2 regions of the Paraburkholderia sp. BR10937 genome follow, and region 1 is predicted to be linked to the other one. Evidence: predicted binding sites of a transcription regulator. Region 1 holds the regulator's gene; the other holds the start of a gene.

Region 1 (15,540 bases):
CAGGTACGCGGTTTCTTCGAGCGTATCGGTGCCGTGCGTGATCACCACGCCGTCGACTTCGTCGCTGGCCAGCAGTTCGTTCACGCGCTGCGCGAGCGTGGTCCACAGCGCAAGCGACATGTCCTTGCTGTCGATGCTCGCGATCTGCTCGGCTTGGATCTGCGCGATGGCGTCGAGGCCCGGCACCGCTGCGAGCAGTTGCGCGACGCCGATCACGCCGGCCTGGTAGCCGGCGGTGTTCGCGGCGTCTGCAGCAGAGCCCGCAATCGTGCCGCCGGTGGCGAGCACGGCGATGCGCGGCAGCGCGCTGGGCGCCGCCGCGGAAGAGGAAGTGGAAGTATTCATGGCGGCGATTTTAAGCGATCCGCCGCCCGCCGAGAAAATCAGCGCGCTTTTCAGGTTGCCTCGCGCAGCTGGCTCGCGATCTGCTGCTCGGTCAGCTGCGGCGCGAACATTTCGATGAGCCGGTACGCGTACTGGCGCAGGAACGCGCCCTTGCGCAGGCCCACCCGGGTCGTGCTCGCGTCGAAGAGATGCTCCGTGTCGAGCGCGACGAGTTCGCTGTCGCGCTTCGGGTCGTAGGCCATCGCCGCGACGATGCCCACGCCCATGCCGAGTTCGACGTAGGTCTTGATCACGTCCGCGTCGATGGCGGTCAGCACCACGTCGGGCACCACGCTCGCCTTCGCGAACGCCTGGTCGATATGCGAGCGGCCCGTGAAGTCCTGGTCGTAGGTGATGACCGGATACTCGGCCACGTCTTCGAGCGTGAGATTTTCGCGGCCCACGAGCGGATGCGTCTTCGGCACGACCACCACGTGATGCCACGAGTAGCACGGAAACGTGACGATATCGGGGAAGCGGTCGAGCGCCTCAGTCGAGATGCCGAGGTCGGCCTCGCCGTTGATGATCATCTGCGCGATCTGCTGCGGATTGCCCTGGCGCAGCGCGAGGTGGACCTTCGGAAACACTTCGCGGAACTGGTGCACGACCTTGGGCAACGCGTAACGCGCCTGCGTGTGCGTCGTCGCGACCACGAGGTGGCCGCTGTCCTGGTCGGCGAACTGGCGCGCCACGCGGCGCAGGTTCTCGGCGTCGAGCAGCATGCGCTCGATCAGCTGATGCACGGCCTTGCCCGGCTCCGTGAGGCCGGTCAGTCGCTTGCCGCGGCGAATGAAAATGTCCACGCCGAGCTCGTCTTCGAGATCCTTGATCTGCTTGGAGACGCCAGATTGCGACGTATACAGCACGTTCGCCACTTCGGTCAGGTTCATGTTCTGCCGCACGGCTTCGCGTACGAAACGCAACTGCTGAAAATTCATGGTCTTCTCTCCGGGACTGCTGACCGATTATTCGTTTTTGTCGATGTGAGCACTGTAACCCTTGCTGGGCCGCTTTTTACAGCGCTCATTGCGCCGGAAATACGCGAAGCCCGCGCGGCACGGCCGTGACGCCCTCGCCCACCGAAAGCCCCAGCGCGCGCCAGGACTCGCGGTCGAGCTCGGCCTCGAGCGCGCCGCCCGTGCGGCTTTCCAGCTCCACGCGCACCGAACCGCCCAGCGTCACCACGCGGCGCACGTCGACCACGATGCCGTCGCGATGATCGCTCGATTCGCGGTGCAGCACGAGGTCGTGCGGCCGTACGTAGGCAAGCGCCGGGCCTTCGAAGCCCGCGTGCACCGAGATCGGCTGCGCCGCGCCCTCGGCGACGAAACCGCGTGCATCGACGCTGCCGCGCAGCCGGTTCGCGGCGCCGAGGAATTCGTAGACGAAGGCCGTCTGCGGATGATCATAGACGTCCTGCGGGCTGCCCACCTGCTCCACGTGCCCATGATTCATCACGACGATGCGATCGGCCACCTCGAGCGCCTCCTCCTGGTCGTGGGTAACGAAGATCGTCGAGATGTGCAGGTCGTCGTGCAGGCGCCGCAGCCACGAGCGCAACTCCTTGCGCACCTTGGCGTCGAGCGCGCCGAACGGTTCGTCGAGCAGCAGCACCTTCGGCTCGACGGCGAGCGCGCGCGCAAGCGCGATGCGCTGACGCTGGCCGCCCGACAACTCGGACGGATAGCGCTGGGCGAGCCAGTCGAGCTGCACGAGCTTGAGCAGTTCATGCACCTTCTCGCGAATCACGGCCTCCGAGGGCCGCTCGCTGCGCGGCTTCACGCGCAGGCCGAACGCCACGTTCTCGAATACCGTCATGTGGCGGAACAGCGCGTAATGCTGGAACACGAAGCCCACCTGACGCTCGCGCGCGCCCACCTCGCCCACGTCCTGGCCTTGCAGCACGACCTGGCCCGCGTCGGCGTATTCGAGGCCTGCGATCACGCGCAGGAGCGTGGTCTTGCCACAACCGGAAGGTCCGAGCAGCGCAACCAGTTCGCCCGGCGGAAAGTCGAGCGAGACGTTGTCGAGGGCGGTAAAGTCGCCGAAGCGCTTGTGCAGATTGCTGACGGTGATGCCCATGTTTACTGCTCCCCTACTTGAATCGGTTGGCGCACGGCGCGAGGCGCTGCGTGTTGTGAAACATGTTGCACGGCCGCAGGTTGCGGGCCGGCGTAGGCGGGAACCTCGTCCGCGCCGCGCAGTTCCGCCGAAAGGCGGCGCTCCGCGAGCAGCTTCAGGCCGAGCGTGACGAGCGCGAGCAACGCGAGCAACGACGCCACGGCAAACGCCGCCGCGAAGTTGTACTCGTTGTAAAGAATCTCGACGTGCAGCGGCATCGTGTCGGTCTGGCCGCGAATGTGGCCCGACACCACCGACACCGCGCCGAACTCGCCCATGGCGCGCGCGTTGCAGAGAATCACGCCGTACAGCAAGCCCCAGCGAATATTGGGCAGCGTCACGCGGCGGAACATCTGCCAGCCCGAGGCGCCCAGCACATGCGCGGCCTCTTCTTCGTCGTTGCCCTGCGCCTGCATCAGCGGAATCAGCTCACGCGCGACGAACGGGAACGTCACGAAGATCGTGGCGAGCACGATGCCCGGCACCGCGAAGATGATCTGCACGTTGTGGTCTTCGAGCCACGGCCCGAGCCAACCCTGTGCGCCGAATAGCAGCACGTAGATGAGACCTGAAATCACGGGCGAAACTGAAAACGGCAGGTCGATCAGCGTGGTGAGCAGCGCCTTGCCGCGAAACTCGAACTTCGCGATTGCCCACGAAGCCGCGAGGCCGAAGGCGAGATTCAACGGCACCGCGATCGCCGCGGTGATGAGCGTGAGCTTGATCGCGGAGAGCGCGTCGGGATCGACGAGCGACGTGAAGTAGAAGCCGATGCCCTTCGACAGCGCCTGCCAGAACACAGCGACGAGCGGCACCACGAGAAACAGCGCGAGAAACGCGAGCGCGATGCCAGTCAGGAGCCAGCGTACCCACGGTGATTCGGTGACCGGGTCCGGCCGGCGCGTGCTTCGTTGCTGCGGCAGCGTGCTCATTGCGCACCTCCCGCGACGGTTGCGCCCACCGCGGCATTCGGCGCGCTGCCGGCCGTAACACCCCGGCTCGTGCGGCGTTGCAAATACCACTGCAGCGAATTGATGAGCAGCAGCATGACGAACGACACGCAGAGCATCATCACGGCGAGCGCGGTTGCACCCGCATAGTCGTATTGTTCGAGCTTCGTGATGATGAGGAGCGATGTGATCTCCGACTTCATCGGCACATTACCGGCGATGAAGATGACCGAGCCGTACTCGCCGAGCGCACGCGCGAACGCGAGCGCGAAACCGGTCAGGAGCGCCGGCAGCACCGCGGGCAGCACGACACGGCGGAACGTGAGCCAGCGCGAGGCGCCGAGGCACGCAGCGGCCTCTTCCTGTTCGCGTTCGAAGTCCTCGAGCACCGGCTGCACCGTGCGTACAACGAACGGCAAGCCGATGAACGTGAGCGCCACGAGCACGCCGAGCGGCGTGAAGGCGATCTTCAGACCGAGCGGCTGCAGAAACTGGCCGATCCAGCCATTGCCCGCATACACGGCGGCGAGCGAAATGCCCGCCACGGAAGTCGGGAGCGCGAACGGCAGATCGACGAGCGCATCGATCACCCGTTTGAACGGAAACGTATAGCGCACGAGCACCCACGCGAGCAGGAAGCCGAATACCGCATTGATCAGCGCACCGCCGAGCGCGGCGCTGAACGTGAGCCGGTACGACGCGATCACGCGCGGCGACCACACGGCGCGCACGAACTGGCTCCAGTCGAGTGTCGCCGTCTTGAGAAAGGTGGCGGCAAGCGGAATGAGCACCACGAGGCTCAGATAGGCCACCGTGATGCCGAGCGTCAAACCGAAGCCAGGCAGCGCACTGGGTTTGCGCAATCGAAACGTTGTCATGCTCATCGTCCAGACATGGGTTGCGCGATTCGTGCGGTGCAGATTCGCGCCGAAAAGCGCGCCCGTAGGCGCGCTTCGTTGTTATGCGGTCACGTCGTTATGCGGACCGCTTGACTGCTTGACTGCTTGACTGCTTGACAGCTTTACTGCGGCTGATAGATCGAATCGAACACGCCGCCATCCGCGAAATGCGTCTTCTGCGCGTTGGGCCAGCCGCCAAAGGTGTCGTCGACCGTGTAGAGCTTGAGCTTCGGAAACTTTGCCGTGAGCGCCGCCGGGACCTTGTCCGAACGCGGACGGTAGAAGTTCTTCGCAGCGATCTCCTGGCCCTCTTCGCTATAGAGGAACTGCAGGTAGGCCTCGGCCTCCTTGCGCGTGCCCTTCTTGTCGACGACCTTGTCCACCACGGCAACCGGCGGCTCAGCCAGAATGCTGACCGAAGGCACCACGATCTCGAACTTGTCCGGGCCGAACTCCTTGAGCGAGAGGAATGCTTCGTTTTCCCATGCAATCAGCACATCGCCGATGCCGCGCTGCACGAAGCTCGTCGTCGCGCCTCGCGCGCCAGAGTCGAGCACGCCCGCATTCTTGTAGAGCTTCGTGACGAAGTCCTTCGCCTTCTGCTCGTTGCCGCCCGGCTGGTGCAGCTCGTACGCCCACGCCGCGAGATAGTTCCAGCGCGCGCCGCCCGAGGTCTTCGGATTCGGCGTGACGATCGAGACACCCGGTTTGGTCAGATCGTCCCAGTCCTTGATGTGCTTCGGGTTGCCCTGGCGCACGAGGAACACGATGGTCGACGTGTACGGCGAGGCGTTGTCGGGCAGACGCTTTTGCCAGTCCTTCGCGACGATGCCCTTGTTGGCGAGCGCGTCGATGTCCCATGCCAGCGCGAGCGTCACGACGTCGGCCTGCAGGCCGTCGAGCACCGAGCGCGCCTGTGCGCCCGAGCCGCCATGCGACTGCTTGATGGTGAGCGTTTCGCCCGTCTTCGCCTTCCACTGCTTGATGAAGGCTTCGTTGATGTCCTGGTACAGCTCGCGCGTCGGATCGTAGGAGACGTTGAGCAGCGATGTATCCGCGTGAGCGGCGATGGGCGCCATGGCCGCCATCGCCGTGACCCCGACGAGCGGCGCAACGCCGATGACCAGTTTTGCCGCCAGTGTTTTCAGCCAGCCCGCGCGCCCCGTATGTGTCGTGCCCATCTATCTGTTCTCCGTTCTCGTGTGTGCTCGTTTGCGCTCATTGGTGAGTTGCAGCTAACGATGGAGGCCAGTCTAGCGATCCGCTTACATTATTAAAAATGATGTTTTCTCATTTTTTAATACGCAAAAGTGGTAAGGACAGAGGAAGTCGCTGCTGGAACGCGGTTTCATCCGCGCAAACACGGGAAAACGGCCTGATGGCAACGCTCAGTCGATGAACTTCAAGTAACACTTGAAAAGTGACGAGTACTGTATAAAAATACAGTTACCTGTTCAAACATACAGTGGCGCCATGACCAAACTCACCGCACGACAGCAGCAGGTTTTCGATCTGGTTCGCCGGGCCATCGAGCGCACGGGCTTCCCGCCCACGCGCGCCGAGATCGCGGCGGAACTCGGCTTCAGCTCGGCCAACTCCGCGGAGGAGCATCTGCGTGCGCTCGCGCGCAAGGGCGTGATCGAACTGGCTGCGGGCGCCTCGCGCGGCATCCGCCTCGTGCCGGGGCCCGACGACCTGCCGCACCAGTTCACGCTCCCGCACCCGAGCATCATGCAGCTCTCGCTGCCGCTCGTCGGCCGCGTCGCGGCGGGTAGCCCGATCCTCGCGCAGGAGCACATCTCGCAGAACTACATGTGCGACCCGGCGCTCTTCTCGAGCCGCCCCGACTACCTCCTGAAGGTGCGCGGCCTGTCCATGCGCGACGCCGGCATCCTCGACGGCGACCTGCTCGCCGTGCAGAAGAAGGCCGAAGCGAAAGACGGCCAGATCATCGTGGCGCGCCTTGGCGACGACGTCACCGTGAAGCGCCTGAAGCGCCGTCCGAACGGGCTCGAGCTGATCGCCGAGAACCCCGACTACGACAATATTTTTGTCGAGGCCGGCAGCGCGGAATTCGCGCTCGAAGGCATCGCGGTCGGCCTGATCCGCCCCACCGAATTCTAAGCAATCCGTCTGCGCGCAGTTTGCGCGCAGTTCGCGCAGAGTTTGCGCACGCACCGTCTGCGCACTACCTGGAGAGAGTCATGGAACGCCTTGCCCGCCTGCTGCCCTTCCGCCAATTCGGCCGTCTTCGCCATCTCCGTGGAATCGCCTCGTGCGCGGTCCGCGAAGTGCGCGGTTCGGCTGCCGCGCTGAGCGGCTCGCTTTTCGAAGACTCGCCGGAGATGGTGGCGGCCAGCACGGCCGACCTGCCCGTGCTGCCCTCGGCTCAACCCGCGTTTGCGCGCGTGTCGCTCAACAGCACGCTCAATACCGAACAGCCCATGCGTCGTGCGCCCGTGCGCGTCTATCAGGGTCCGTCGCGGCTCATCCTCGTCGGCACGGTCGACGCGGTATGCCGCGCGATCGACCGCTGCATCGCAGAACAGCACAGCGACCTGCCCGCGGCGCTCGCGAAGTAAGCGGCAACACGGCTTAAATGTGAGAAGAGGTTACGGGCGGGATCGTTTGGCCAGGTTTGCGGTCAACACCGTGTTTGAACGATTTGCTCTCTGCCGATGACGGAATCTCTCTCTACCCCGCGTAAGACCCACGGCTGGAAAAAGCCCGTTGCGATCACGGTTGCCGTCGCAATGGTCGTTGCCGCGATCGGCTACGCCTATGCGTCGCCCTATATCGCGGTGAAACACATGAAAGCAGCGGCCGACGCGCGTGACGCCGTCGCGCTCAACGAGTACGTCGATTACCCTGCGCTGCGCCTGAGCCTGAAACAGCAGGTGGGCAAGATGCTGCACCGGCGCGTCGAGGGGCAGCACAGCAGCAATCCGTTGCTGATCCTCGGCGCCGTGATTGGCGCGGCATTGATTAGTCCGCTCGTGGATGCCTACGCCACACCGGAAGGCGTGGCCGCCCTGCTCGATGGCATGCCGCCGACGGGCAAGCCCGGCGACCGGCCGCACGCGCCGCCGCCAGCGGAATCCGGCGCGCCATCCACGCAATCGGCAGAGCCGGCGCAATCGGCACCCGCCTCCGACGCGCCACCGGCCCCGGCCGCATCCGGCAACCCCGCACCCGAGGCGCGGCCGGTGACCACGGCCGGCTATCGCGGCCTCAATGAGTTCGGGCTCACGTGGGACCGCGGCAGTACGGGCGAGCACTACGCAGCCATCCTGCAGCGTCACGGGCTCTTCTCGTGGAAGCTCTCGGCGGTCGAGCTAAATGAAGGAAACGTCTCGAACTGAGACAGATCGGCAGTGAAAGCGCAAACAGGCCGGTTCTGTGCGAACCGGCCCGCTTGATCCGCTACGCGGCGGCTTGCTGCTGCTTTTCCTCAGCCGCCGACGAACACGCCACGAGAATGCTGCACGATACGCGGTCGAGCAGCGGCGTGTTGCCCGCGCCCATCCACCAGCGCGAGAGTCCCGTGCGGCAGCGGTGACCCACCACCACGAGGTCGGCATTCAGCTCGTTCGCCAGATTCGCAATTTCGTCGATCGGATGGCCGAACGCGAAATGCCCCTGAGCACGCACGCCGCGCTCGGTTAGCCAGTCCACGCCTTCCTGAAGAATCTCGCGCGCCGTTTCCTCGAAGCGGCCGCAGGCCACGTCGGTCAGCAGGCCGGCGCTCTGGGCAATCGTCGAACGCATGTCGACGACCGAGAGCAAATGCGTCTCAGCCTGCAGATCGAGTGCAAGATCGGCGCCGCAACGCAGTGCCTTGCGGCCTTCGCGCGAGCCGTCGTAACAGAGCAGAATCTTTTTATAGCTCGCCATGATCGCTTCTCCCCGCCCGCGTGATTTGCAGGCTGTGCGATTCTCATGATGGTGCGCCGCAAATCCACACGCAAGGGCTGGAAAACGCCAGGTGTGCATCTAAAAACGCCAGACGCGTCCCGATCGGCGTACGGATCCTGCGCAGTGCTGGATGCTTGCCGCGACATGCATTTGCCTCGTGCATCGTCAAAACGCTTGTAAGCGATGCCCGACCCGCCACGCAGCAATGCACTAAAATGGGCCGCCTTGTTTCGTGCGATTTTTCGTTCGGTACGTCGAGCGACTCGCGCGATGCCCGTTCGACTCACGTTCAACCGGTCCATGCCCGCACCCGCCATCGAATTCGAGCAGGTCATCAAACATTACGGAGACAGGACGGTCGTCAACGGCCTGTCGTTCGACGTCGTTCCCGGCGAGTGCTTCGGACTGCTCGGTCCGAACGGCGCAGGGAAAACCACGACGCTGCGCATGCTGCTCGGCATCGTTTCGCCCGATGCGGGTCGCATCAGCCTGTGCGGCGAGCCGGTGCCGGCGCGCGCGCGCCACGCCCGCCAGCGCGTGGGGGTGGTGCCGCAGTTCGACAATCTCGACCCCGACTTCACCGTGCGCGAGAACCTGCTCGTGTTCGGCCGCTACTTCGGTTTGTCCGCGCGCGAAACGCGCGACCTCGTCGCGCCGCTGCTCGAATTCGCGCGCCTCGAAAGCAAGGCCGACGCGCGCGTGGGCGAACTCTCAGGCGGCATGCGCCGGCGTCTCACGCTCGCGCGCGCGCTCGTGAACGACCCCGACGTGCTCGTGATGGACGAGCCCACCACGGGCCTCGATCCGCAGGCGCGGCATCTGATCTGGGAGCGGCTGCGCTCGCTGCTCGCGCGCGGCAAGACGATTCTCCTCACTACGCATTTCATGGAGGAGGCCGAACGGCTTTGCAATCGCGTCTGCGTGATCGAGGAAGGCCGCAAGATCGCCGAGGGCGCACCCAAAGCGCTGATCGAATCGGAGATCGGCTGCGATGTGATCGAGGTGTACGGACCGGACCCGGTGGCGCTGCGCGACGAACTCGCGGGCGATGCGAAGCGCACGGAGATCAGCGGCGAGACGCTGTTCTGCTATGTGGACGACCCCGCGCCTGTTCATGCGAAGCTGCGTCATCGCTCCGATTTGCGCTACCTGCACCGGCCCGCGAATCTCGAAGACGTGTTCCTGCGGCTCACGGGCCGCGAGATGCAGGATTAACTGCGGCAGGATTAACGGCGGCAAGATCGACGGCGGCGTACGAATCGCCAAGGACACCATGCAGACACGCACCAACAACCCGACGCCCTCGCGCCCCGAACATGCGAGCGTGCGCGAGCCGCGCGCCGCGCTGCCTTCGAACGCCACGCACTGGATGGCCGTGTGGCGGCGCAACTATCTGGTCTGGCGCAAGCTCGCCCTCGCGTCGATGTTCGGCAATCTCGCCGACCCGATGATCTATCTCTTCGGTCTCGGCTTCGGGCTCGGGCTGATGGTCGGGCACGTCGACGGCGTCTCGTACATCGCGTTTCTCGCGGCGGGTACGGTGTCGTCTTCGGTGATGATGTCGGCGAGCTTCGAGTCGATGTACTCGGGGTTCTCGCGCATGCACGTGCAGCGCACGTGGGAAGCGATCATGCACACGCCGCTCACGCTCGGCGACGTCGTGCTCGGCGAAGTGATGTGGGCCGCGAGCAAGTCGGTGCTCTCGGGCGTGGCGATCATGGTGGTGGCGGGCCTGCTCGGCTACGCGAGCTTTCCTTCCATGCTGCTCGCGCTGCCCGTGATCGCGCTCGCGGGCCTCGCGTTCGCGAGCTGCGCGATGATCGTCACCGCGCTCGCGCCGTCCTACGACTTCTTCATGTTCTATCAGACGCTCGTGCTCACACCGATGCTGCTGCTCTCCGGCGTGTTCTTTCCGATCGCGCAACTGCCCGCGGCCGCGCAGCACATCACGCTGATGCTGCCGCTCGCGCATGCCGTTGCGCTGATCCGCCCCGCCATGCTCGACCGGCCTGTCGAGCAGGCCGGCCTGCACCTGCTGGTGCTCGCGATCTACGTGGTGGTGCCGTTCGCGATCGCATCCGTGCTGTTTCGCCGGCGCATGATGCGCTGAAACGGCGCCGCGAGGCGCTCAGTCCTCGTCGTCACCCCAGGGAATATCGACGTCCGAAATAAACGCAACCGTCGCGAACGGGCCGCCTTCCTGGCGGCCGACCTTGCCGTCGGCGCGATGCCATTCCACGCGGAACATCGTCGATTGGGTCTGGGCGAGCAAACGCACCGTGCGGATCTCTTCGGGATCCGACTCCTCCACCGGGCCATCGAGCGATACCAGCAGCGACTGCGGCCAGAGACCGTCGGCCGGGTCGTAGATGCGATCGCCGTCGGGAATCGAGGCATCCGCCTCGACGCCGATGGTGGCCGAAGCCTCGACGATCATCTTGCCGAGCGCACGCAGCACCGCCGTGGCGCGGGCCGAATTGGCCTGGCGAATGGCGAGATCGCCGCGCGTGAGCGCCTGCTCGAGTTTCGGATTGGTTTTTTGCTTTGCCATGCTGGTTTTCGGGCCGCGGCCCGCTCCGTGGCGGACGGCGAACCGTCCGCGTATTACAAGAATGCCAACGCTGAACGCATGGCGCCTGCCTCGTCCCGGCGTCCCTAAAAGCCCAGGGCCACCGCCGCGAGCCCGGCGGCGATGCCGAAGAACACCACCGTCGTGCCCACGACAGCGAGCATGCGCGGCCGGAACGAGCCCGCCAGCATCGCGAACGACGGCACGCTCACGGGCGGCAGCGTCATCAGCAGCGCGCCCGCCGGACCCACGCCCATGCCGAGCGCGAGCATCGCCTGGATGATGGGGACCTCGCCGGCCGTGGGGATCACGAACAGCATGCCGACCACGGCGAACGTGACGATCCAGCCAAGGCTGCTCGTGACTTCCGGGCCGATGTGCGGGAACAGCCACGCGCGCGCCGCGCCGAGCAACAGCACCAGCACGATGTATTCCGGCACCAGCCGCACGGCCATGCGCGCAAAAATACGCGCCCAGCGCACGAAGACGTTGCCGCCTTCGGCGTGCTGCTGGGCGAGTTGCGCCAGCCGATCGTCGGCGGCGCGCGATTCCTCGGGCGTCACGAGCCGGTTGCAGACCCAGCCTAGGCCGAACACCATCAGCAGGCCCAGCGTGAGACGCAGCGCACTCCATTGCCAGCCGAGTACGAAGCCCATGAACACGAGCGTGGCGGGATTGAGCACGGAGTTGCCGAGCCAGAACGCGATCGCGCCGCCCGCCGACGCATTGCGCGCACGCAGGCCCACGACCACGGGCGCGGCGCAGCAGGTGCACATCATGCCGGGCACCGCGAGCAGGCCGCCCGCCGCCACGCTGCCGAAACCGCGCCGGCCGAGCACGCGCGCGACCCACTGCACGGGCAGGAGCGCCTGCACGCCGGAGCCGAGCAGCAGGCCGAGCACCATGGCCTGCCAGATCGCCTTGCCATAGGCGTAGGCGTAATCGAGCGCAGCGGAGAACGAGGGGTCGGGGGCCGTGGCCGCGCCGCCCATCAGGATCGATTTGCCGATGGAGTGCGTCTCCTCGGCCGTGAATGCGCGGTGATAGTACGGGAACCACTTCACGTAGAAGAGGCCGGCCACCGCCAGCAAAATGAAAATGGGCCAGCCGTAAGACGGGGGCGATTGCGCTGGACGTGCGCTCGTCATTGTGAAAATTCTCCGGGATTGAGCGTATGGACGGCCGCCGGGGCGCCGTCACGCGAGGCGTGATGGCGCCCCGGGCGGCGCATGCTGGATCGTAGTGTATGCCTTGCGAATCGCCAACGACTTTGCTGCGTTGGCGACTCGCAAGGCGCCGCGCGGCCCGGCAAGGGACAGCGCGGTTTCCGGCTTTCCCGTTAAGGGGCCGGATTGGGCTGCTGCTCGTGCAACGCGTCGATCTGCGCGAGCAGTTCGGGAGTGAGCTTGACGTCGGCGCTGGCGATATTTTCCTTCAACTGCTCGAGCGAGGTCGCGCCGATCAGGTTGCTGGTGAGGAACGGCCGGCTGTTGACGAACGCGAGCGCGAACTGCGCGGGCGTGTAGCCGTGTGCGCGGGCGAGTTCCACGTAACGCGTCGTCGCGGCCACCGATTCCGGCTTGCTGTAGCGCTTGAAGCGCTCGAACCGCGTGATGCGCGCGCCTTCCGGACGCGCCCCGCCCTCGTACTTGCCCGACAGCCAGCCGAACGCGAGCGGCGAATACGCGAGCAGGCCCACGGCTTCGCGGTGCGCGAATTCGGACAGGCCGCTTTCGAACGTGCGATTGAGCAGGCTGTACGGATTCTGGATGCTGACGATGCGCGGCAGCCCGAGCTTTTCGGCCGCACGCAGGAACTGCGCGACGCCCCACGGCGTTTCGTTCGACACGCCGATATGGCGGATCTTCCCCGCCTTCACGAAATCGGCGAGCACGCTGAGCGTTTCCTCGATCGGCACCGTGTACGCATCGTCGAGATACGGATACATGCTGCGGCCGAACGTCATCGTGCTGCGGTCGGGCCAGTGCAGTTGATAGAGGTCGACGTAGTCGGTCTGCAGGCGTTTCAGGCTGCCGTCGAGCGCTTCGGTCAGATTCTTGCGGTCGAACTGGTTCTGCGGCCCGCGAATGTGCTGCGGATTGTGCGGCTGGCGCGCCGGGCCCGCAATCTTGGTGGCGAGCACGATGCGCTCGCGCGCCGCGCGATGCTGCGCGAGCCACGTCCCGATGAAGCGCTCGGTCTGTCCCTGCGTCTCCGGGCGCGGCGGCACGGGGTACATTTCGGCGGCATCGATCAGCGTGACGCCCTGGTCGAGCGCGTAGTCGATCTGCTCGTGCGCCTCGCGCTCCGTGTTCTGTTCGCCCCACGTCATCGTGCCGAGCCCGATCAGGCTCACCTTGACGTCGGTATCGCCGAGTGTGCGGTATTCCATGGAAACGTTGTCCATCAGTTCGGTTGGGGAGCGCCGAAACTACCACGACGCGGGAAATTTTTCAGGAGTTGCAGAATACGGCCGCATTCTTCCGCAAGTGGCGGAATGCGCCGCGGCCGGTCGCGGTGCCGCCCGGCGACAGACGTGCCAGAATCCGCACAGGCGCCTACGAGGAGCAATCGGCATGGAAAACCGACGCAGCTACGAATACATGGGCTTCGACATGACAGCCGGCGTGGACGGCGACCACGAAGTCGGCTTTTTCGTCTCGACGCAGATCATCCAGAGCCTCACGGACGCGGAACACGGCAACGTGCCCGTCGACGGCATCGCCGCCGGCCGCTTTCCGACCCAGGACAACGCCTTCGACGCGGCCTTCGATCGCATTCGCGAGGCGATCGACAAGCGCGTGCGCGCCGCATCCTGAGCGTCGCCCCGGGGGAAAAACCAGAACGGGCGCAGAAAAGCAAAAGCCGGACGTCGCAATGACATCCGGCTTTCAGGCCGCCCGACTGACGGGCGGCTGGGCAACGAATCGGAAACTTCGGCGCGACTTACTGGCCGAAGAAAACCGACTGCGGGCCCGTGGCCTTCGCGTGGCTGCCCGACTGCGAAGCCGAGCCGGCGACACCGCCGTAAGCCGTTTGGGCGCCTTGTTCCTGGACGCGTTCGGCGGCCACGGTCTGGACACTCTGGCCACGCTGCGAAGCCGGCGCGCCGACGTCCGGGCGATAGAACGGTGCCGGGCCGTAGCCGCTGGCGAACGCCGGAGCGGCAACAGAAGCGGTAGCTGCGACCAGCAGCGCTGCGATGAGTTTGGTCTTCATGGTGGACTCCAATATCAGGTTCAGTTGCGGATCGGGAAGGCGCCGCGCCTGGGAGGTCAGTGCCCACGAGCTGCGTCAACGAAACTCAGTGTATACACCTACTATCGGAAAATAATCGCGATAATCCGAATTTACTATTCTCCGTTCCACAACAATCCTGTCAGGCAGTTCTGACGGGGCTGAGCGACGAACAGACCCTAAAAGAGCTCTCAAAATAATTTGCGCGACGCAGCAAATTCCCTGCGGATTACATACCCGCGTTAGGGTTTTTCGGCCGAAAATGGCTACCGGGCGTGCTTCCTGCAGAGGTATCCGGCAAATTGGCGCAGTGCGCAAAGGGTACGAAGAACGCGGCCCGTATGCGTTAAAATGCAAGGTTGTTCCACGCCAGCCGCTACTCATCGGTTTCCCATCGCCATGTCCGCCAACCGTCAAGCCAGCCCCCGCCGCGTTTCCGTCGCGCCGATGATGGACTGGACCGATCGCCACTGCCGTTCGCTGCATCGCTTCATCTCCCGGCACACGTGGCTGTATACGGAGATGGTGACGACGGGCGCCCTCATCCACGGCGACGTGCCGCGCCATCTCGCGTTCGCGCCGGCCGAGGCGCCGGTCGCGCTTCAGCTGGGCGGCAGCGAACCCGACGACCTCGCGCGCGCCGCGAAGCTCGGCGAACATTGGGGCTACGACGAGATCAACCTGAACTGCGGCTGCCCGTCCGAGCGCGTGCAGCGCGGCGCGTTCGGCGCGTGCCTGATGAACGAACCGCAACTGGTGGCGGACTGCGTGAAGGCGATGCGCGACGTCGTCTCCGTGCCCGTGACGGTCAAGCACCGCATCGGCGTGGACACGGTCGAGGACTATGCGTTCGTGCGCGACTTTGTCGGCACGATTGCCGAAGCGGGCTGCGAGGTGTTCATCGTGCACGCGCGCAACGCGATCCTGAAGGGCTTGAGCCCGAAGGAAAACCGCGAGATCCCGCCGCTCAAGTACGACTACGCGTACCAGCTCAAGCGCGACTTTCCGCAGCTCGAAATCATCATCAACGGCGGCATCAAGACGCTCGATGAAGTCGAGCAGCATCTGCAGCATGTCGATGGCGTGATGCTCGGCCGCGAGGCGTACCACAACCCCTACGTGCTCGCCGACGTCGATACGCGCTTTTATGGCTCGACCGATGCTGCGCTTACGCGCGAGGAGGTGGAAGCGCAGCTAATCGAGTACTGCGCGAGCGAAATTGCGCGCGGCACTTACCTGGGCGCGATCGTGCGCCATGCGCTGGGCCTCTATCGCGGCGTGGCCGGCGCGCGCGGCTGGCGCCGTATCCTCTCGGACAGCCGCAAGCTCGCGAAGGCAGATCTCGCGATCTTCGACGAGGCCCGCGAATATCTGCGCGTTCCGGACGAAATTCTTGAATAAAGGGCTAGGCAAGCAAGCTTTGGTATGTATATAATCTTCCTTCTTGATTGACGCCGCTTTCGAA
Region 2 (15,540 bases), on a different contig from region 1:
AATTCCCGGCCTGCAGTCGCGCGCGTGACTGTCGTGCAGAACGGGCAGCGCAAGTCCATGTCGATCTGCGACTACGACTACCGCCAACTGATGCGTCACCAAAGCATGCTCAATCCGTTCGATTCGCTGCTGGGCGGCAGCGGCCTGTCGCGCTTTTTCGGCGGGCAAGGCGGCGAGGACGAGCACGACGACGAGGGGCACGACCTCGCCGCCGAGGTGCCGCGCGAATCCGTCGATGCGACCGATGCGTTCAGCGAGCAGACGCTCGAAATCCTGCAGCGCGCCGCGGAAAAAGCCCATGAACTGCAGCGCAACGAACTCGATACGGAACACCTGCTGTACGTACTGGCGGACACCGATGTTTGCGCAGCACTCCTGAAGGAGCTGAAGCTCTCGCCACAGGACATCAAAGGCTATATCGATCAGCATGCGCAAAAGGGCACGGCTTCGCCCGACGCGCCCATCGACAAGATGACGATCTCGCCGCGCCTGAAAAAAGCGTTTCAATTCGCGTTTCAGGCATCGCGCGATCTCGGCCACTCGTACGTCGGCCCCGAGCATCTGCTGATCGGTCTCGCCGCGGTGCCCGACAGCATTGCGGGCGCGCTGCTCAAGAAGTACGGCGTGACGCCCGAGGCGCTGCGCCAGAAGGTCGTGAAGGTGGTGGGCAAGGGCGCGGAAGACGGCCGCGTCGATGCGCCTACGGGCACGCCCACGCTCGACAAGTTCGGCCGCGACCTGACGGCCATGGCGCGGCAAGGCAAGCTCGATCCGGTGCTGGGCCGCGCGCAGGAAATCGAGAGCACGATCGAGGTGCTCGCGCGGCGCAAGAAGAACAACCCGGTGCTGATCGGCGAGCCGGGCGTGGGCAAGACCGCCATCGTGGAAGGGCTCGCTCAGCGCATCGTCAATGGCGACGTGCCCGAGGTGCTGCGCGGCAAGCGGCTCGTGGAGGTGAACATCAATTCGATGGTCGCGGGTGCGAAATACCGCGGCGAGTTCGAGGAACGCGCGAAGCAGCTGATCGACGAAGTGAGCGCGAAGCACGACGAGTTGATTCTCTTCATCGACGAATTGCACACGATCGTCGGCGCGGGGCAGGGCGGCGGCGAAGGCGGGCTCGACATTGCCAACGTGCTGAAGCCCGCGCTGGCGCGCGGCGAGTTGAGTCTCATCGGCGCGACGACGCTGAACGAGTATCAAAAGTACATCGAGAAGGACGCGGCGCTCGAGCGGCGCTTTCAGCCCGTGCTCGTGCCGGAGCCCACGGTCGAGCAAACCATCGTGATCCTGCGCGGCCTGCGCGACAAGCTCGAAGCCCACCATCAGGTGACCTTCGCCGACGACGCCTTCGTGGCTGCCGCCGAGCTATCGGATCGCTATATCACGTCGCGCTTCTTGCCCGACAAGGCGATCGATCTCATCGATCAGGCGGCGGCGCGCGTGCGCATCGGTTCGACCTCGCGTCCCGCCGAGATGCAGGAACTCGAAGCGGAGATCGCCCAGCTCAAGCGGGAGCAGGACTACGCGGCGTCGCGCAAGCGCTTTGACGAGGCCAAGGGTTTCGAGGAGCGCATCAACGAAAAGCAGGAAAAGCTCGAAGAGCTGACCGAGGCGTGGCAGCGCAAGACGGGTTCGGAAACGCTCGAAGTCACCGTGGCGTCGATTGCCGAAGTCGTGTCGCGGCTCACCGGCATTCCGGTCGCGGATCTCACCCAGGAGGAGCGCCAGAAGCTGCTCAAGATGGAAGAGACGCTGCGCGAGCGCGTGGTGGGCCAGGAGGACGCCGTGGTCGCCGTGAGCGACGCCGTGCGCCTGTCGCGCGCGGGTCTCGGTCAGTCGAACCGGCCGATCGCGACCTTCCTGTTCCTCGGGCCGACCGGCGTGGGCAAGACCGAACTTGCCAAGGCGCTGGCGGAAACCGTGTTCGGCGACGAGCAGGCCATCATCCGCATCGATATGAGCGAGTACATGGAGCGTCATGCGGTGGCGCGGCTCATCGGCGCGCCACCGGGCTACGTGGGCTACGACGAGGGCGGCCAGCTTACCGAGCGCGTGCGGCGCCGCCCGTACAGCGTGATTCTGCTCGACGAGATCGAGAAGGCGCACGCCGACGTCTACAACGTGCTGCTGCAGGTGTTCGACGACGGGCGGCTAACCGACGGCAAAGGTCGCGTGGTCGATTTCAGCAACACGATCCTGATCGCCACGAGCAACCTCGGCGCCTCAATCATCATGGACAACCTCGAGCGCCCCGAAAAGTCGCGTCTTGACGACAAGACGATCCGCGCCGAACTCATGAAGGTGCTCAAGGGCCATTTCCGGCCCGAGTTCCTCAATCGCATCGATGAAATCATCGTGTTTCATGCGCTTTCGCGCGACAACATCCGCGCGATCGTGCAGATCCAGCTCGAGCGCGTCACACGCACGGCGGCCGCGCAGGGCATCACGCTCTTGATGGGTCAGACGCTCGTCGATCATCTCGTGGAGGCCGGCTATCAGCCGGAGTTCGGCGCGCGCGAACTCAAGCGGCAGATTCGCCAGGAAGTGGAAACGCGTCTGGCCAAAGAGATACTCGGCGACGCGCTGCAGTCCGGCGATACCGTCGAGATCGGCTACGACAAGACGGACGACGACGTCACGATCAGCAAGGTGGCGGTGCCGCCTGACGTGAAGGAGAGCAAGCCGGCGAAGAAGGCGAAAAAAGCGGCGATGCCGCCTGTCGATGAGATCGCGAGCGAAATGGCCGCCGACGACATGGAAGGCGATCCACCGCCGCCGCCGCCGAAGAAGAGCGGCAAGGGCGGGGGCAAGGCGAAGCCTGCTTGATCGAGTAGAGCGATGGCTGGCGCACCGGAACGTGCGCCAGCTTTATTCCCTTCTGATTGATACGGAATCCAGATTAACTGGCGGCGATGCGCCACCACGTGGGCAGCAGCGCGCGCACGCCGGGCTGCGCGAAGCGGTCGTCCAGCAGGTGCACGACGCCGCGATCGTGCTCGGTGCGGATCACGCGCCCGGCGGCCTGCACGACCTTGCGCAGGCCAGGGATCAGGTAGGTGTAGTCGAAGCCGTCGCCGTAGAGCGTATCCATGCGTGCGCGCATCGCCTCGTTCACGGCATTCACCTGCGGCATGCCGAGCGTCGCGATGAACGTGCCGATGAGGCGCGTGCCCGGCAGATCGATACCTTCGCCGAACGCGCCGCCCAGCACGGCGAAACCGATGCCGCAGCCGCCTTCCACGAAGCGCGCGAAGAAGGCCTGCTGGCCCGCCTCGTCCATGGTGCGCGACTGGAGCCAGATCGCCACGTCCGGGTGGCGCGCCGCAAACGCATCGGCGGCTTGCCGAAGATAGTCGTAGCTGCTGAAAAAACACAGATAGTTGCCGGGGCGTTCGGCAAATTGCGCGGCCACGCGCCCAACCAGCGCTTCGAGCGAACGTTCGCGGTCCTTGTAACGCGTCGAGATATGGCGGGCGATGTGGACGTCGAGCTGCTCGGCGCGAAACGGCGTGTCGATGTCGATGCTCACCGTGTTGGCGGGCAGGCCGAGCATGTCGCTGTAGTAATGCGTGGGCGAGAGCGTCGCTGAAAAGAGCGTGATGCTGTGCGCCGTGGCGATGCGCGTTCGCAAGGCATCGGCCGGCACGATGTTGCGGATCGCGAGCGTGGAACGCGGGCGGCGCGCGTTCTGCTGCGCCAGCGGCGTGACGTCGAAGAGCGAATGCGTATCGAAGCGTTCGGCAATGCGCGTGAAGTGCAGGGCGTCGAAATAGAAGCGCTCGAGTTCGGGGTCACGCACGAGCGCGGGTTCGGCGAGCTGGTCGCCGATCGCCCCGATCACGTCGCCGAGCGCGGCAACGAGGCCCTCGGGCAAGGTGTCGCTCGCGCGCCAGGCGCCCGGCTGGACGGCGTTCTGTGCGTTCCAGTGTTTCTGCAGGCGCGCGAGTGCGCGCTTGAGCGGTGCGCTCGCGGCGCGGCGCACGGTGTCGACGCGCGTTTGCACGAGTTCCGCCGAATACATCGCGCGGGCGCGCTCGGGGAGGTTGTGGGCTTCGTCCACGAGCACGCTCGCGCGCCACTGGGTGTGCGCGGCGAGCATGAACAGCATGGCGCTCGCGTCGAACCAGTAGTTGTAGTCGCCGACGATCACGTCGCTCCAGCGCGCGAGTTCCTGCCCAAGGTAGTAGGGGCACACGGCATGCTCGCTCGCCACCTCGCGCAGTGCCGCGCGATCGAGCCGCGCGCGTTCGAGCGCCGCGGCACGCGCGGCCGGCAGACGGTCGTAGAAGCCGCGCGCGAGTGGGCACGATTCGCCATGACATGCCGCTTCGGGATGCTCGCAAGACTTCTCGCGCGCAACGAGTTCGAGCACGCGCACGGGCACCTTCGGTCGTTGTGCATCGTCTTGCTCACTTGTCAGTGTGGCGAGCGCATCGAGTGCCAACTGACGCCCGGAGCTTTTCGCGCTCAGAAACACGACCTTGTCGATCGCTGCGCGCGGGCACGCCTTCAACTGCGGAAAGAGCGTGCCGATGGTCTTGCCGATACCGGTGGGCGCCTGTGCGAGCAGACAGCGTCCCTGTGTCGCCGCGCGCCAGACCGCTTCGGCAAGATCGCGCTGGCCGTGCCGAAACTGCGGATGCGGCAGGCGCAGCGCGGCGAGCGCGGCGTCGCGCGCGGCGCGGTGGGCGCTTTCCTGCTCGGCCCATGCGACGAATCGGCGGCATTGCGTTTCGAACGCGGCGCGCAATTCCGGCGCGCTCGCATGCTCGACGAGCGCCGTCTCGCGGCCCGAACCGATGTCATAGTAGACGAGCGCGAGTTCGAGCGCGTCGAGGCCGAGCTTGTCGCACAGGAGCGCGCCGTAGACACGCAACTGCGCCCAGTGCAGCGCGCGCTGATTCTCGCGCATCGCATCGAGGTCGCCGCGATAGGTCTTGAATTCTTCGAGCCTGCGCCGCGCGGGATCGTAGCCGTCGGCGCGGCCGCGCACGGTGAGTGATTCGAACGTGCCGGAAAGCGCGATCTCGGTCTCGTAGCCGGGCGGGCGGCGCGCGGCGATGGCCGCGTGGCCGGCGCGGCCGTCGCTGGCGTCGGGCGAGGGCGTGAAGCGCAAGTCGAGGTCGCCGCGCTTCGCGGTGAACTCGCACAGCGTGCGCACGGCGACGGTGTAGCTCATGGCTCGCGCGGCGCCTGGGCGACGCTGTCGTTGCCTTCATCGGCTTCGTTTGCTGCGTCGGGCAGGTGGGGCCAGCGCACCTGCAACACGGAAACCGGTATGCCGTGCTGCACGCAATAGGCAAGCCAACGGCGCTGGTTGTCCTGCAAACGGTCGCCGGGGCCTTTCACCTCGATCAGTTCGTAGCGCCGCTCGTGCGGCCAGAAGCGCACGAGATCGGGCAGCCCCGAACGGTTGGCAACGGGTTCGCGCAGCAGCCGCTCGAACCACAGGCGCAGATGGGCGGCGGGGAAGCAGTCGAGGGCGAGCGCGAGCAGTTCGTCGCTCAATGCGGGCCAGGCGACGAACGGTGACTGGGTGCCGGATTTTTCCGCGTAGCGCCGCAGAATCGAGTCGCGGTAGGCGTGCGTTTCGAGTTCGGCGAGACAGGCTTCGAACTGCGAAGCACGGCGTGCGACGAAGTCGGCGGCGTGCAGGTCGGCAGGGCCGCGCTGGAACGGGTGGAAGAACGCACCCGGCAGCGGCGCGAACAGCGCGGGCCAGCAGAGCAGGCCGAAGAGCGCGTTGATCAGCGTGTTCTCGACATAGAACACGGGCGCTTGCGGCGTGGCGAGCGCGATGCGGGCGGCTTCCTCGACGCGCAGTGCGCCAGGTGCCGCGGGCAGCGCGAGTTCGAGCTGCGCGAACCCCGGCCCGGCGCTCGTCTTCGACTTCGCCCGCGTGCGCGCGAGACGCCCGAGCGTGCGTGCCGCGCGCTGCGCTTCCTCCTCGTTTGCGGGCGCATCGGCAATGGTCTGCGCGAGCGCCAGCGCTTCCTCGCGGCGGTTCAGTTGTTCGAGCACGCGTACGCGGCGGTAGCGCGATTCAGGATGACCGCAGTCGAGATAAGCGCGCCACGCGAGTTCGGGTTCGCCCGCGCGCTCGGCGGCGAGCCCCGCGGCGTGACGCAGCTTGTCGTGGCGAGCGCGCAGCCAAGCGTTCGCTTGCGTTCGCGGGGCCAGCGCGTCTAGTGCTACGAGTGTTGCGGTGATGGCGCCGGCAGGGTCGAAGTCCCCGGTCTCGGCGCCGCTCTCGAGTCCGTCGCGGCAATCGCGCAGCGCCAGATACGCGTCGATGTCCTCGCGGCGCTGGAACGCACGCGAGGCACGATCGAAGGGCACGTTTTCGTAGCGAAAGACGCCGAGGTCGGCGAGCACGAATTCCGACCAGTCCTGATGCAGGTTGCCGAAGAACATGAGGCGCAGGCGCTCGCAGAGCGGGGCGCTCGCGAACCGCAGCACGGTGTCGGGCGAGGCCGGGAACCACGCATGCCAGTCGCGCGGCTCGCGCGCGGCGGCATAGTGCGCATGGAGCGCCGCGAGCGTTGCCGCGCGCGTGGCGCGCGCTTCGAGCGCGATGCCGAGGCGCGGGGCGAGCGCCTGCAACTCCGCTTTCGTGACCAGCGCGGCGAGCGCGTCGAGATCGAGCGCGGGTGCGCCGTCGAGCCAGCCCGCCGCGACGAGCGGTGCCGCCGCCGCGCGCGGGCAGCCGATCTCGTCGTACGCGAGACGGCTTGCGCGGAAATGGGGTCCCTTGCGCATCAGCATGCGCACGAAGAGCGCGCGCGACGCCTGCGGCATCTGGGCGAAATCGTCGGCGAAGCGGCGCTCGGCGTCGTCGAACAGGTCGGCGCAGCGCGCGTCGAGCCACGCTAGCGCACGCTCGAAGTTGGCGAGGTAGTAGAACGGATCGGGAGAGTCGGGAAGCACGCGCGGCACTGTACGGATATACAGCAGCGATGATAGCAGGGTCGCACGTGGGCGCGAGCGCCGTCAGGGATTCGCCGCCCCGTACGCTACAATTGCCGCAGCCTGAAAATCGGATGAGCGATGAACAAACGTAACGCATGCTTAGCCGGCCTCGCGGCCGCCGTCACCCTGCTCGCGGGATGCGCGGCGCAGTACCGCAACACCAGCGCCTGCGAAGAGGCGATGCGTAATCGCCTTGCCGAAACGACGCTCGGCGACCTCAAAGTCACGCATAGCGCGACGACGTATCGTGGCGCGCGCGTGGTGATCGAAGGGCGCCTCGAGAACGGCGCGGCGTCGGCCGCCGTGGCAGCATCGGCGCCGTCTGCCTCGGCGGTTTCGGCCGCATCGGCGGCGTCGTCCACCGCGGCGCAGGGCGCCAACGAGGCGACCACGGTTACGGCGCCGACGGTGCAGGCGGCAGCGCTGCCCGGCACGATTTCGGTGCCCACCGCTCCGGTCGCCCAGGGCGGCGCGGCGGAGGGCAAGCCGACTACGCCGGTCGCGCTGCTGGCCGCAAAGCTCGGCTTCAAGAAGGCCGTGGTCACGCCGGCGGCTGCGGAGTGCACCTTCAACGAGTCGGGCCTCGCGACGTTCCGCTGGCTCGCGCCGCCGAAGCTCGCGAAGACCACGCCCGACCCGAACGCCGCGAACGACTGAAACGAACGCACGCTGCTCGCCGTGGCGCGGCTGCGGCGGCCCCCGTCGTTGGCGCAATCCGCGCTCATGAAGGCCTCGCATGAGGCCTTCGTCGTTTGTGACTGATGAGACGTAGGCGGCCGCCGGCGCGCTCAGAACGCGAAGAATGGTCCGCTGCCTGCAGGCGTGGCCTGCGACGCGATCGCCGTGAACACACGCCTTCCGAAGAAGAACGGCAGTCCCCAGCCGAACGCGCGACCGTTGTAGCCAGCGAGATTGCTGAAGGCCCAGTTGCCGGTGGCAAGCAGCGTCGTCGCGACCGCGAAGGTCACGGGAGCGCCCACGCCGTCGATGCCGGCTATCGTCGCGCCGAGGCTGACAGGCGAACTCGGGCAATACCAGAAGCCGCAGCGCGTCATCGTCGGGCTGTTGAAGTACAGCGCGTTCGAGCCCGTGTCGAGATAGCTCAGCGAGTAGACGGTGCCGTCCGATGTCGTCGTCTTCACATAGCCGGTGCCCGAGTTCGCGCGCAGTACGGTTGCGCTGCCGAGCGCGTTGTTCGCCTGCGTGCCGATGCCGAAGATCATCGACCCGCTCAGCCCGGACGCGCCGCTGTCGGCCAGCGCCGGCAAGTCGATGATCACGCCGTTGTTGTCGGTGGCGAAGCCCGCCACCGGGTTGCTGACCTGTTGCGCAAGCGGTTGCGTGCTCGCCGTGCAGCCGCTCGCGGGGCACGCGTAGTACCACGGCGTGACTGCCGCCCTGACGCAGGACACGCCGCAATCGGCGCTGAACGGCCCTACGCCGAGGATGCCGTTCGAGCGCAGCGTGGCGGCGCTGTTCATCGCGAGGCCGCTGCCGACGCAGCCGGCCGGCGCCGCGGCGGGCACGGCCGGGTCGGCGATCACCTGGATCGGCAGCGCGGCGGCGATTTCACCCGCGAGCTTCACGTCGGCGCTGCGCACCGCGCCCCACGTGTAGCCCGTGCCGAACACGGCGCATTCGCCGGCGATGTCGGCCCCCGCGCCGGCTGGCACGGCGGGCAGCGCGAAGCCCGCCGGCAGCGCCGAAGCGAGCAGGCGCAGGCCCTGCGAGCCGGTATCGACCTGGACGTGGTCGACGCTCGCGCAGTCCGCGGTGCCCGGCACGCAGACCGTGACGCTCGTCATCAGCATGTTGCGCGTCGAGGTGGGCGTCGGGCCGACCGTGACGGCCACGACATTGGGCGTGGTCGATTGCGGCACCGTGCCGTTCGTGCCGCCCGTGCCGGTGGTCGACGGCGCGCTTGCGACACGCGGGACGCTGGCGGGTGCCGTGGCGCCGGTGGTCGCGTACGCTGGTCCGGCATCGCCGCCACCGCAAGCCGTGAGCGCGGCGCAAAGCGGGAAGAGCGCGAGGAGGGCTTGGGGGGCGAGGCGCCGAAGGCGGGCTTTCATTGGAGATCTCCGACGCTCACGCCAGCGGGCAGTGCGGCCGGCAGCCACGCGCGCCCCACGTAGGCGCGCATGTGGCCGCCCGTCTCGACCACGACCTGAGTGCCGTCCACGCGCGCAGCGTGCAGGCCGTTGAGGCCCGTGGCGTGAAGCGCCGCGGCGGCGCTGCGCCAGTCGGCTGCGTAACGGCCCAGCAGCGCCTCCACGTTGGGCTGAGCCGGCCCCTGCCACGTGTACGCGAAGACCGTCCCGGTCGCGCTGCCTAGATACGCGTTGATGGTCGTGCCGTTGTCGTCGACGTAGCTGACGACGCGGCCGGCGCCGCCACCGACGCTGCGTTGGGTGGCGCCGGCCGGTACGGCTGCGGCGTCGCCGAGCGCGGCGCGGGCCGGCGCGGCGGCGAAGCCGAGGCAACTGAGCGCGCAGGCGAAGGCTGCGGCGCGGCCCGCCTGGGTGAGGCTGCAAGTTTTCATGACGCTCTCCGGTCCTGCTTTTTACGAATCTCTTTTTTGAGATTTCGAGATGAAATTAGCACCAGGGTCGTTCTTGCGAACGTCCCAGACTGGGAGGGCGGCACAGCGCAAAGCAGCGTTTTGGCGTGGGGCGGAGTTAACGCATTGATCCAAAAGGTAATTGGTGGATTTTCAGCCGGATTTCCGCGCCGGATCGAATGTGGATGAATGTTACGGCGCGGTCGGTTTGGAATGCCGCGACCGCGGTTCGGCGCGCGTCGCCGCGGCGGATACCGGGCGTGGATCGCGTGCCACCCCGTGGTTTTTGCACAGCGGGCCGCCGGACCGGTAAAATGTTTGGTTGATCCACGGAAACTGGCCGTGGCGTAGCCGAAGGGATTACCCGAACATGAGTGATTTTCATCAACGTCTTGCCGCACGCGCACTCGCGCTTCTGATGGCGGGCGGGCTGGTCGCCGGCTGCAGCTCGCCGACGCCGGGCAAGATCGATTACCGTAGTGACGCCAAGGCGAAGCAGTCCTCGCTCGCTGTGCCGCCGAACATGCTCGACGAAGCGTCCGACCAGCGCTCGCTCGCGCCGCAGGGCGGCGAAACCTCGCTGTCTTCCCTCAAGCAGACCCAGGCCGCCGCGCCGCAGTCCGACGAGGCCCAGGTGGTTCCGCAGGTGCCGGGCATGCATATCCAGCGTGACGGCACGGAGAGCTGGCTCGTCATCGACAGCCGCACGCCCGACCAGGTCTGGGCGCAAGTGCGCCGCTTCTGGCAGGAACAGGGCTTCCTGCTCGTGGTCGACCAGCGCGACAAGGGCGTGATGGAAACGGACTGGAACGAAACCCATCCGAAGATCAGCGACGGTCTCATTCGCAATACGCTCTCGTGGGCCACGGGCAACTCGTACGTGACCGCCGAGCGCAACAAGTACCGCACGCGCCTCGAAACGTCGCCAACCGGCGGCACCTATGTGTTCATCAGCCAGAAGGGTCTGAGCGAACAACTCTCGGGCACCAACAACGACACCAGCAAGTGGGTGCCGAAGCCCAACGATCCCGCGCTCGAAGCCGAATACCTCAAGCGCCTCATGATGACGCTCGCGAACGCGAAGCCGGGTGTGCCCGACGCGCAGGTCGCGGCCGAAGCCGACGCCAAGGCCAACAGCAAGGGCACCGACGCGAAGTCGAAGGCTCCGGACGCCGCTGCGGCCGCCATGGCCGCGCAGAACGTCGCAGCCGTGGGCCAGCAATCGGGCAGCGGCTCGTCGAACGCGCAGGGCACGTCGGGCCAGTACACCTCGTCGGAGCTCACGCTCGGCGAGCCGTACGACCGCGCGTGGGTGCGCGTAGGCATCGCGCTCGATCGCGCCAACTTCACCGTGGACGATCGCGACCGCACGAAGGGCATCTACTACGTGCGCTATGTCGATCCGAAGGACCACAGCTCGGACGAACAGGGCTTCTGGAACCAGATCTTCCACGGCCGCAAGGAAAAGATCGCGAAGCAGTACAAGCTCAACGTGCGCGCCGTGACGGATAACCAGACGCGCGTCGCGATCGTGGACGACAGCGGCCAGATCGACTCGTCGCGTCCGGCGCAGGAGATAATGAGCCTCGTGGTCGACGAACTGCACTAAGCACTGCGCCGCACGCTTGAGCCAGCGTTGTCTGGCTCAAGCCGCAAAAGAAAAACCCGCCTGCGCATCGCCGCGCAGGCGGGTTTTTCATGCCCGCGTGCGAGCCGTACTCAGTGCGGAATCATCCAGGTGAGCACGTTCTGCTGCAGCCACACGAGGATGCCGAGCAACACCGTCAACAGGATCGAGTGCTTGAACGTCTTCGCGAACACAATGCCTTCCTGCCCCTTGAGGTCCGTAGTGGCGACGCCCGTCGCGATGTTCTGCGGCGAGATCATCTTGCCCATGACGCCGCCCGACGAGTTGGTCGCCGCCATCAGGATGGGGTTGAGGTTGAGCTGTTTCGCGGCCACCACCTGCAGGTTGCCGAACAACGCATTGCCCGAGGTGTCGCTGCCCGAGAGGAACACCGCGACCCAGCCGAGGAAGGCCGAAACGAGCGGGAAGAACGCGCCGACCGAAGACACCGCAAGACCCAGCGTATAGGTGAGCCCCGAGTAGTTCATGAGGAACGCGAGCCCGACGATGGTCGCGACCGTGAGGATGGCGATGCGCGTCTGCACCCAGGTATCGACGATCGCGACGCCGAAATCGGCGGGCTTCAGGCGCACGACGAACGCGGTGATGATCGCCGCGACGAGAATCGCCGTGCCGGTGGCGAGCGGCTGGAAGTCCCAGATCGCGCCATAGGGCGTGCCGTAAAGCGTGATGTACACGGCCTTGTCGAGGCCCGGCCACGGCACTTTCACCCCGCCGATCGTGAAGACCTTCGCGACGGTCCAGATGATCACGACGGCCGCGACGATGATCCACGGATACCAGCCCTGCGCGCCCGTCACGGCGCCGCGCGCTTCCTTCGCGCGATCGACCTTGATGGCAAAGCGCGGATCGGGCGCGGGCTTCCACACGCGCAGGAACAGGATGGTGAGGATCAGGGAGACGAGCGACGAAAGCACGTCGGTGAGGCTGTAGTTGATGAAGTTGGCGGTGACGAACTGCGTGAGGGCGAAGCTGCCGCCCGAGACGAGCAGCACCGGCCAGATGCGCAGCATGCCGCCCACGCCCGCGTAGATCGCGATGACGTAGAACGGCAGCAGCAACGCGAAGAACGGCAACTGGCGGCCGACCATCTGGCCGAGCAGATCGGCGGGCAGGTGCGTGACCGCGCCGAGCACGGTGATCGGCACGCCGAGCGCGCCGAACGCGACAGGCGCCGTGTTGAAGATGAGCGTGAAGGTCAGGGCTTCGAGCGTCGGGAAGCCGAGCATGATGAGCAGCGAACTCGTGATGGCGATAGGCGTGCCGAAGCCGGAAATCCCTTCGAACAACGCGCCGAACGAGAAGCCGACCACGACGAGCACGATGCGCCGGTCGTTGGGCAGATTGTCGAGCAGCCACATGCGAAAGGCCGCGAAGCGGCCCGAGCGCAGCGCGATGTTGTAGAGCAGAATCGCCGTGACGACGATCCACATCACCGGCCAGAGCGCGAACACCACGCCCGCGAGCACCGAGCTGATCGCGAGATTGACCGGAAACTGCCAGCCGGCGATCGCGACGATCAGACCGACTACGAGCCCCGCGAGCGAGGCTTGCCATGCGGGCCGCCGCGCCCAGCCGAGCAGGGCGAGCACGGTGAGAATCGGCAGCACGGCGATCAGAAACGAAAAGAGCAGCGAATTGCCGATAGGGGTCAACAGCTGGTGGAACATCACGTCTCCTTTATGCTGGTTCGTTATCGGCGCAGCAGTGCGGCAGCATGCGCCGGGGCGCGTCGTCGGCTGTGGAGTTCAGTGCGCGGCCAAGCGGCCGAGTTAAGGCGGTACTTCAATCCCCCGCAAGCCCACTTGGAGGATAGAAAACGACGCGGGAGCGTCAAGGAGGGAAAGTACGGTCCGGCACTGTTTTGCGGCGCATTTGGCGGCGTGGCGCACAGCGTGAGCGTCAGTGATGCCAGTGCCCACCGCCGCCGCCCCAGTAGCCGAAGCCGAACGAGACGGCAGGCGCGCCCCAGCCCCAGCCATACGCGGGGTAAGGGTAGTACGCGGGATACGCGGCGGGATAAGCGGGATAGGCCGGCCACGCAGGCACCGCGATCGCAACGGGCGGCGAGGGATAGAGCGGTCCTGGATACTGTGAGTCGGGCACGGCGGCAGGAGCCGGGTTCGGCGCCGTTTGCGCGACCGCGGTTTCCTGCTGGGTGGCCGCGACGGGCACGGTGCCGTAGTAGTAGGGCGGGTAGCCGTAGGGGGCGTAGTAGTAGCAGCCGGAAAGCGCGGGGAGCGCGCTCGCGGCGGCGATCACGAGCACAGACGGACGTTTCATGGCGGGCTCCGCGAGTGGCGAACGGCCGCGCAGGATAAACGCCATCAGGCCCGGGCCGTCTGATTCGTTCGAGCTTACGCCGTGCGAGCACGCTTTGCGCGATGCGTCGTTAACCGAATATTTCGCGCAGTGCTGCGGCTGCGGCGCCAGCGACCCAAGCAAACGCGGCGCAGCCCGTGAGGGTCTGCGCCGCGCATCCTTCCCTGATGCACGCCTCGGATGGCGTGTTGCCTGTCGTGTCGTTTCTGTTCTGTGCCGTCGCTTCGATCGTGCAGCCAGTTGTGCAGCCGCATCGTCGATTCGTACTGGCGCTAGTGCCTGTTTGCTACTTACTTGCCAACCTGATTGCCGATCACGCCACCCACCGCCGCGCCGCCCACGGTGGAGAGCGCATTGCCGCCAATTGCCGCGCCGGCCACGCCACCCACGCCCGCGCCAATCACCGTATCGCGGTCGCGTCTCGACATGTTGTCGCAAGCGCCAAGACTGCCCAGCACGGCGACGAGTGTCGCCACCGTGAGTAGCGTGCGTGCACGTTTGAACGTATGCATTTTTCGACTCCCCACGCATGATGCGTTCGAGTGTGCGGTGCGGCGTGCGCTGGCACGCACGCTGCGCCTTCGATACCCTCATCCTAGCCACGCGACCCGTATCCGGGTGTGTGCGCTTGTCAGAGAGTTGTGGGAGTCGTTAGAAAATGTTTCGGCGGACGACGAGCGCCCGCCGGGGCGAAGTGAGCCCTGAGTCGGCCCGAAGTCAGCGCTTACTGGCGCTGATAGATTTCGGCGCCTTGCTTGATGAACTCGACCGCCTTCACTTCCATGCCCTTCTTGAGGGCCTCGTCGTCGCTCACGCCTTGCTTCGCCGCGAAGTCGCGCACGTCCTGGGTGATCTTCATCGAGCAGAAGTGCGGGCCGCACATCGAGCAGAAGTGCGCGACCTTGGCCGAGTCCTTGGGCAGCGTTTCGTCGTGGAACTCGCGCGCCTTGTCCGGATCGAGGCCGAGGTTGAACTGGTCTTCCCAGCGGAACTCGAAGCGCGCCTTCGATAATGCGTTGTCGCGCACCTGCGCGCCCGGATGACCCTTCGCGAGATCGGCCGCATGCGCCGCGAGTTTGTACGTGATGATGCCTTCCTTCACGTCGTCCTTGTTCGGCAGGCCCAGGTGTTCCTTCGGCGTGACGTAGCAGAGCATGGCCGTGCCGAACCAGCCGATCATCGCGGCGCCAATGCCGGACGTGATGTGGTCGTAGCCCGGCGCGATGTCGGTGGTGAGCGGCCCGAGCGTGTAAAAGGGCGCTTCCTTGCACCAGTCGAGCTGGAGATCCATGTTCTCCTTGATGAGCTGCATCGGCACGTGGCCCGGGCCTTCGATCATTACCTGCACGTCGTGCTTCCACGCGATCTGCGTGAGCTCGCCGAGCGTCTTCAGTTCGCCGAGCTGCGCTTCGTCATTGGCGTCGTAGATCGAGCCGGGGCGCAGGCCGTCGCCGAGCGAGAAGCTCACGTCGTAGGCCTTCATGATTTCGCAGATCTCTTCGAAATGCTCATAAATGAAGGATTCCTTGTGATGTGCGAGACACCACTTGGCCATGATCGACCCGCCGCGCGAGACGATGCCCGTCATGCGGTTCGCGGTGAGCGGCACGTATTGCAGACGCACGCCCGCGTGAATCGTGAAGTAGTCCACGCCTTGCTCGGCCTGTTCGATGAGCGTGTCGCGGAACATTTCCCACGTAAGGTCTTCGGCCTTGCCATTGACCTTTTCGAGCGCCTGGTAGATCGGCACCGTGCCGATCGGCACCGGCGAGTTGCGGATGATCCACTCGCGCGTTTCGTGAATGTGCTTGCCGGTCGAGAGGTCCATGACCGTGTCGCCGCCCCAGCGGATCGCCCACGTCATCTTGTCGACCTCTTCGCCGATCGACGAGGTGACCGCCGAATTGCCGATGTTCGCGTTGATCTTCACGAGGAAGTTGCGGCCGATGATCATCGGCTCGCTTTCCGGGTGATTGATGTTCGCGGGAATGATCGCGCGGCCGCGGGCGATTTCGTCGCGCACGAACTCGGGCGTGAT

Evidence for each region. The regulator LexA, encoded in region 1, represses DNA repair genes until DNA is damaged. The targets are predictions, from matches to a motif close to ACTGTATNNNNATACAGT.
Region 2: the regulator LexA is predicted to act here: its motif matches at 6,938-6,955, upstream of AB4Y44_RS21730 (VRR-NUC domain-containing protein).

The regions. Positions count from the first base shown of each region.
Region 1 covers NZ_JBFRCL010000027.1:77,082-92,621, forward strand. The annotation lists gene AB4Y44_RS22585 (asparaginase) at 1-345, opposite strand, end outside; gene AB4Y44_RS22590 (CysB family HTH-type transcriptional regulator) at 396-1,322, opposite strand; gene AB4Y44_RS22595 (sulfate/molybdate ABC transporter ATP-binding protein) at 1,408-2,466, opposite strand; gene cysW (sulfate ABC transporter permease subunit CysW) at 2,469-3,437, opposite strand; gene cysT (sulfate ABC transporter permease subunit CysT) at 3,434-4,333, opposite strand; gene AB4Y44_RS22610 (sulfate ABC transporter substrate-binding protein) at 4,477-5,535, opposite strand; gene lexA (transcriptional repressor LexA) at 5,828-6,478, shown strand; gene AB4Y44_RS22620 (hypothetical protein) at 6,559-6,936, shown strand; gene AB4Y44_RS22625 (DUF2939 domain-containing protein) at 7,033-7,716, shown strand; gene AB4Y44_RS22630 (universal stress protein) at 7,778-8,248, opposite strand; gene nodI (nodulation factor ABC transporter ATP-binding protein NodI) at 8,570-9,484, shown strand; gene AB4Y44_RS22640 (ABC transporter permease) at 9,543-10,379, shown strand; gene AB4Y44_RS22645 (hypothetical protein) at 10,398-10,820, opposite strand; gene AB4Y44_RS22650 (permease) at 10,925-11,986, opposite strand; gene AB4Y44_RS22655 (NADP(H)-dependent aldo-keto reductase) at 12,178-13,230, opposite strand; gene AB4Y44_RS22660 (hypothetical protein) at 13,415-13,657, shown strand; gene AB4Y44_RS22665 (hypothetical protein) at 13,785-14,057, opposite strand; gene dusA (tRNA dihydrouridine(20/20a) synthase DusA) at 14,475-15,476, shown strand.
Region 2 covers NZ_JBFRCL010000026.1:14,160-29,699, forward strand. The annotation lists gene AB4Y44_RS21720 (AAA family ATPase) at 1-2,829, shown strand, start outside; gene AB4Y44_RS21725 (ATP-dependent DNA helicase) at 2,903-5,182, opposite strand; gene AB4Y44_RS21730 (VRR-NUC domain-containing protein) at 5,179-6,930, opposite strand; gene AB4Y44_RS21735 (hypothetical protein) at 7,051-7,629, shown strand; gene AB4Y44_RS21740 (DUF3443 family protein) at 7,761-9,044, opposite strand; gene AB4Y44_RS21745 (DUF2844 domain-containing protein) at 9,041-9,514, opposite strand; gene bamC (outer membrane protein assembly factor BamC) at 9,903-11,141, shown strand; gene AB4Y44_RS21755 (L-lactate permease) at 11,252-12,850, opposite strand; gene AB4Y44_RS21760 (hypothetical protein) at 13,083-13,463, opposite strand; gene AB4Y44_RS21765 (glycine zipper 2TM domain-containing protein) at 13,793-14,014, opposite strand; gene thiC (phosphomethylpyrimidine synthase ThiC) at 14,227-15,540, opposite strand, start outside.